Luteolibacter yonseiensis: one gene and its partner. The protein of the gene in region 2 interacts with the protein of the main gene of each other region in a pairwise test. Links are inferred from orthologs where the notes say so. Each region holds a gene or a part of one and is shown on either strand. Other genes may lie near its edges. The genes, in order: priA and JIN84_RS11010.

What was found.
Region 1: the proteins of JIN84_RS11010 (region 2) and priA interact in binary tests that used the Escherichia coli proteins (3 or more experiments, as listed by UniProt). The link is inferred for Luteolibacter yonseiensis from one-to-one orthologs.

Annotation. Positions count from the first base shown.
Region 1 is NZ_JAENIK010000004.1:744,636-747,895, forward strand. The notes cover bases 81-3,022. They hold priA (replication restart helicase PriA), read left to right. Parts: upstream 81-388; coding sequence 389-2,656; downstream 2,657-3,022. Other genes in these bases: JIN84_RS04710 (hypothetical protein), read right to left, coding at 81-270; JIN84_RS04720 (AAA family ATPase), read left to right, coding at 2,663-3,022. Outside these bases: more of JIN84_RS04710, read right to left, coding at 1-80; more of JIN84_RS04720, read left to right, coding at 3,023-3,260.
Region 2 is NZ_JAENIK010000011.1:310,481-313,555, reverse strand. Bases 63-2,819 are described here. They hold JIN84_RS11010 (single-stranded DNA-binding protein), read left to right. Parts: upstream 63-1,078; coding sequence 1,079-1,561; downstream 1,562-2,819. Other genes in these bases: JIN84_RS11000 (diflavin oxidoreductase), read right to left, coding at 2,540-2,819; JIN84_RS11005 (hypothetical protein), read left to right, coding at 1,735-2,466; rpsF (30S ribosomal protein S6), read left to right, coding at 739-1,026; pth (aminoacyl-tRNA hydrolase), read left to right, coding at 153-773. Outside these bases: more of JIN84_RS11000, read right to left, coding at 2,820-3,075. UniProt on the Escherichia coli protein: Plays an important role in DNA replication, recombination and repair. Binds to ssDNA and to an array of partner proteins to recruit them to their sites of action during DNA metabolism. Acts as a sliding platform that migrates on DNA via reptation.

The DNA of each region.
Region 1 (3,260 bases), on a different replicon or contig from region 2:
CTGGTGGAACAGCTTCGCCTGCGGCATGCGGCCTTGCAACACAGCGATGATGGTGCCGATGTCCGCCAGCCCCCATTTCATGGTGATCTTGTTTTCCCAGTCGAACTGCTTCTCGCCGGACTGGTTCGCCGCATCCACAAAAACCGACGCCTTGGCCACGTTCAACCCGAAGCGGACGACACCGCCCGTGCCACGGGAGTTTGGCTTGTAAATCGGATATTCCGTGGTGCGTTCGGCGACGGCGGACGAGTCGGAGGCTGGATCGGTCATGGGAGCACGGTCTGTTTGATACCTCATGTAAGAGAGATGATTTTACAAAATCCGCAAGCAAAAACTGTTCGCAAGAACATTTTCTAAAGAACAGTTGGAAGGGCATTTTTTCTGATCCATGAAATCAATCTTGGCCCGTCGCACGCGCCACTCCAAGTTCACCCCAGTGAACGCCCGTGTGCTGATAGACGGACCCTCGGAGCTCGTCTTCGACTACGCCATTCCGGCGGGTCTCGACGTGCGCCCGGGCTGCCGCGTCCGCATCCCGCTGCGGCGGAAGTCCGCGACCGGCACCGTGCTTTCCACCGTCGAACCCGAACAGGCGGATTTCGCCCTGCGGGAGCTGGAGTCGCTTATCGACCCCGAGCCGCTCATCACGCCCGTCCTGCTGCGGACCGCGGACTGGATCGCCCGTTATTACGGTTCCAGCATCGAGTCCGTCATCCGCTCGGTCCTGCCGGAGGGGGTCCGGTCCGAGGAAAATTCGGCGAAGACCCGTCGTGTCGCGGTGGTGGATGGAGCCGCTCCGCCCGAGGTGATGGCGAAGCTGGAAAAGCGTGCTCCGCGCCAGTTCGCCATCCTTTCGTTGCTGGCCCATGCGCCGGGTTTCCGGTTGGCCGTCGCCGATCTGGGGGATGGCAACGCGGCCGCGTTGAAAGCCATGGAGAAAGCGGGCCTGCTGCGGCTCGAAACAGAGGAAATCCGCCGCGATCCGGATGCCGACAATGTCGAGGAAATCCTGGAATCCAAACCGCTCTCCCTCAATGCCGGCCAGGCCGCCGCGCTGGATGTCGTCCTGTCAGCCGTCGCGGATCCGGAGAAGGCCCGGCCCATCCTCTTGTTAGGCGTCACGGGTTCGGGTAAAACCGAGGTTTACCTGCAGGCCGCGCGGCGTGCCCTCGACCTCGGAAAGACCGTGCTGGTGTTGGTCCCGGAAATCTCGCTGACCCCCCAGACCGTCCGCCGGTTCAAGTCCCGTTTCGCGGCCATGCAGGATCAGGTGGCGGTGCTGCATTCGAACCTTTCGCAAGGCGAGCGTTTCGACGAGTGGCACCGCATCCGCAAGGGGAGGGCGCGCATTGTCATCGGCGCCCGGTCCGCCGTGTTCGCGCCGCTGCCCGAACTCGGACTGATCCTGGTGGATGAGGAGCACGAAAACACCTACAAGCAGGAAAACGTGCCGCGTTATCATGGGCGCGATGTGGCGGTGCTGCGAGCGGCGTTCGAGCCATGCGCCATCGTATTGGGTTCCGCCACGCCGTCGTTGGAATCCTGGAACAACACACTCATTGGAAAATACGAATTGCTCAGGCTCGACCAGCGTGCCGACGGCCAATCCATGCCGCTCGTCCGGGTCGTGGACATGCGGCTGGAGCAGACCAAGCACAAGGGTGGTCCGGCCATCCTGTCGGACAAGCTCCGCACCGCTCTCGAGCAACGGTTGGAAAAAGGCGAGCAATCGATCCTTTTCCTCAACCGCCGCGGCTTCGCCAGATCGCTCCAGTGCACCGCCTGCGGCCATGTCTGCCAGTGTCCGCATTGTGCCGTCGCGCTCACCTACCACCGGACGGACGAGCGGCTCGTCTGTCATGTCTGCGGCTATCAATCCATCGTCCCGCGCAAATGCCCCGAGTGCCGGGACCCCGGGATCCTGCTTCAAGGCTACGGCACACAGAAGGTGGAGGAGGTCATGGCGAAGGTTTTTCCACAAGCGAAGTTCGCGCGCATCGATGCGGACGCGATGCGCCGGAAGAACGCCCTGCGTGATACCCTGGCGGCCTTCAAGGCCCACAAGATCGACATCCTGATCGGCACACAGATGATCGCCAAGGGACTGCATTTTCCGAATGTCACCCTCGTCGGCATATTGAATGCGGATCTCGGCCTGCATGTTCCGGATTTCCGTGCCGGTGAGCGCACCTTCCAGCTCATCACCCAGGTCGCGGGGCGGGCGGGGCGGGGGGATCTCGAGGGCGAGGTGATCGTGCAAACCTTCACCCCGCACTCCCCCTCCATCCAGTTCGCCCGCAAGCATGACTTCGATGGTTATTCCGAACAGGAAATGGAATTCCGCCGCCAGTTCTCCTTTCCGCCCTACGCCCACTGCGCGGTCCTTACCAGCCGCTCCACCCATGAGCGCCGGGCTGAGTTCACGCTCCAGACCCTGCATCTCCGCCTGGCGGAAGATCTGCCGCCCGGCATCACACTGGGGGAGGTCCTGCCCTCGCCCCTCATCCGCTCCCACGGGCAGTTCCGCTTCCAGATCACCCTGCGTTCCCACCGCGCCCGTCCGCTCACACGGCACGTCCAGCAGATCCTGGCAAAAACCACCCTGCCGGAGGATGTCACCGTCGTCTTCGACATGGATGCGCTGAATTTTTCCTGAAACTCCATGTTGGAAAGCATCCATATCCGTGGTTACCGGTCGCTCCGTGACTTCCGGCTGAGGTTCGGCGGTGTGACTGTCGTGACCGGGCAGAACGGCGTGGGAAAATCGAACCTCTATCGCGCCTTGGCCATGATCCAGCGCATGGCGGACGGGCGGTTTGCCGAAGCCATCGCGGATGAAGGGGGGATGCCCGGGATGCTGTGGGCGGGCAGGCGGCGCAAGGATGAGGCTCTCCGCATCCTGTGGAATCTCGCGGACACGGATTTCGAATATGAGATCGACTGCGGCCTGATTCCCACCACTCCGGGCGATCCAACCAGATTCCGGACCGATCCTGATGTGAAGTCCGAGACCCTGCGATTTTCCGCATCCAGGAGCCGTGTCATGGCACATCGGAAGGGGCCGGTCATCGAATTGCGGAATCCGGAGGGGAAGATGGAAACCTCGCCGCTACCGTTGTTTTTCCCCGAGTCCATGCTTTCCGAAGTGCGTGACGCGAACCGTTTCCCCGCGCTGGCGGCGGCCCGCGAAACTTTCCTCGCATGGCGGTTCTATCATCAGTTCCGCAGCGATGCGGATTCACCGATGCGTCGTCCGCGTG
Region 2 (3,075 bases):
CGCTCACGCGGTCCGGGCGTTTTTGTACTCACCAGTCCGGCGTCCCCGTCGTCCCCGGATGGAATTTGCAGAGATCGGGGATTGTAGACCACGGCTCCGGAAGCGAAGCTTCCAATCTCTTAACTCCGATCCACCATCCCCTATCCTTTCCCATGTCCTTCACCCTCATCGTCGGCCTCGGCAATCCCGGGCGTCAATATGAAGAAACCCGCCACAACGTCGGCTTCATGGTGCTGGACCGCCTCGCCGCGGCCTCCGGAGCAGCTTTCCAGTCCGTGCCGAAATGGCAGAGCCACATGGCCAAGCTCCCCGGTTCGGGCACCATCCTGTTGAAACCCCAGACCTTCATGAACCTGAGCGGTCGCGCCATCCAGCAGGTCCTCTCGTTTCACAAATGGCCCCCCGCACAGATGCTCGTCATTTACGACGATGTCGCCCTGCCCCTTGGCTCGCTGCGCTTCCGCGAAAAGGGCAGCGCCGGAGGGCATAACGGCATCAAGTCCATCCTCCAGCACCTCGGGAATGACGAATTCCCCCGCCTCAAACTCGGCATCGGCGGCAGCCAGCCCGGCGAAATGGTCGGCCATGTGCTGGGGAAATTCGCCCCGGACGAACGCCCGGTGCTGGAAAACATGCTTGCCACCGCGCTGGAAGCCGTGCAGCTTTCGCGCTCCCAAGGCATCGCCGCCGCGGCGAACCGCTATCACACCCGCAACAATCCACCTCCATCACCATCCGATGAGCCGCAAATACCAAGGACTGATCGTTCTTAACACCAAGTCCCTCGAAGGCACCGTTGACGAACTCGTCAGCTCCGTTTCCAAAGAACTCCAAGCCGAAGGCGCCAAGATCGAGAAGGTCGCCCAGCTCGGCCGTCGTGAATTCGCCTACGAGTCCCGCCACCTTGCCTCCGGCCACTACGTGAACTACACCTTCGGTGGCGAGCCCGACACCATCAAGAAGATCCAGAGCCGCCTGAAACTCAACGATCACGTGCACCTCCAGCACTACTCCCGCCTCGCGTAAGCCGCGCGGGCATTCCCGCCCGTCCTAGAAACTCAGAGCACTCCAACCCGTTATGGCAAATCTCAACAAAGTCATGCTCATCGGAAATCTCACCCGGGATCCCGAGCTGCGTCACACACCGAAAGGCACCGCCGTCGCGGAACTGGGCCTCGCCATCAACCGCGTCTGGAACAACGACCAAGGCCAGAAGCAGGAAGAGACCACCTTCGTCGATGTCACCCTCTGGGGACGCCAGGCCGAGCTCGCCCAGCAATATCTCGGCAAAGGCCGCTCCGTTTATATCGAAGGCCGTCTCCAGCTCGATACCTGGGACGACAAGGAGACCGGCAAGAAACGCAGCAAGCTCCGCATCGTCGGAGAAGTGATGCAGTTCCTCGGCAGCAACACTCCCGGCGGAAACAACTCCGGCGGTGGTGGCGGCTATTCCGACCGTCCGCAATCCTCCGCCCCCCAGCAACAGTCCTCCGGACCACGGCAAGGTGCCACCGCAGCCCCTGCGGACGAGTATCAGGAAGACGACGACATCCCGTTCTGACTTCTTCAGGAAAATCCAGTTTCCCACAAAACGGAGCCGTTCGCACGGCTCCGTTTTTTTTGCGCTGGTGAATGTGCCATCCCGCTCATGAAAAGGAAACCACTGCTCGCGGCATGCTCCGTGGGATTCTTCTCGACGCCCGGCACCCCAACGGAGTTTCCTCTTCCAGCAACATGAGTGACGAAAAAGAACCTCTAACAGAGAATGATTCCGCACCTGCCGCACAGGCAGCCCCGCGTGCGAAAAAAGCTTCCACCCCACGCCCTAAAAAAACCGCGAAGAAAGCCGCCGCACCTGCGGCCGCCGAGGTCGCCGCTCCGGTGGAGACACCCGCTCCCGCAGAGGCCGCCACCCCGGCACCCGCACCTGAGGCGCCAGCCGCTCCTGCCGCCGAAATCGCCAGCATTCCATTCCCCAAGACTCCCGCACGCGCACCCGAGGAAGATGCCGAGCCATCCCCAACCCAGGAGGGTGGCGAGTGGCCGGAACCTGAAGCCGCCTCATCGGGAGGAAGCAATTCGCAGTCCGAGTCCAGCAAGCGCAAGCGCCGCCGTCGTAAAAAGGGCAAGGGCCAGTCCGAAGGATCACAAAACGCTCCAACCTCGTCCCAGTCCGAGGAGATCCATGCCCAGGTCGTGGCGCAGGAACAGAAACCTGCCGAGTCCACCGCTTCATTCCAGCAACAGCAGCAACAACCCCGCCCCAATCCGCAGCCACAGCAGCAACAGGCTCCCCGTCCGAAGATCGATCCTGACCTCCTGACAAAGATGGCGTGGAAAATCTACCTTGCCGAAGTGAGCGAGGAAGGTGTGGCGCTCATCGGTGACAACGACGCCAAGGACCTCTCCCGCCGCTGCTTCCGCCTCGCCGAGATCTTCGTGGAAGAGCAGATGCGCCGCCGCTGAAGCACGCTGAAAAAAATCAAGGCCACCGTTTCCGAGATGGAAACCGGTGGCCTTTTGATTTTCCAAGAACCGCTCAGTAGACGTCGCGCAGGTAGCGCTTCTCCTTCTTCAGCTGGGAGATGAAAGCCGTGGCTTCTTCCGCGGTCAGGTTGCCATGTTCCTCGGCGACCTTGTGCAGCGCGGCATCCACATCCTTCGCCATGCGCGAGGCATCTCCACAGACATAGAAGGCCGCACCCTTGCTGAGCCAGGCCCAGAGTTCGGCACCGTTCCGCACCATGAGATGCTGGACGTAGAGCTTCTCCTTCTGGTCGCGCGACCATGCCGCGTCGAACTTCGTCAGCGTGCCGTCCGCAATGTAGCTTTCGATCTCGTCCTGATAGAGGTAGTCGGTCGCCTGGTGCGGATTGCCGAAGAACAGCCAGTTCCTCCCCGTCGCGGCGGTTGCCTTGCGATCCTCGAGAAACGCGCGGAACGGGGCGATGCCGGTGCCGGGGCCGCACATGATGACATCCGTGGCGGTATCCGCCGGCAGGCGGAAAGCATTGTTCCCATGGACATAAACCCGTGGTTTTTCCCCACCGGTGAGGCGGTCGGCCAGGAAGGTGG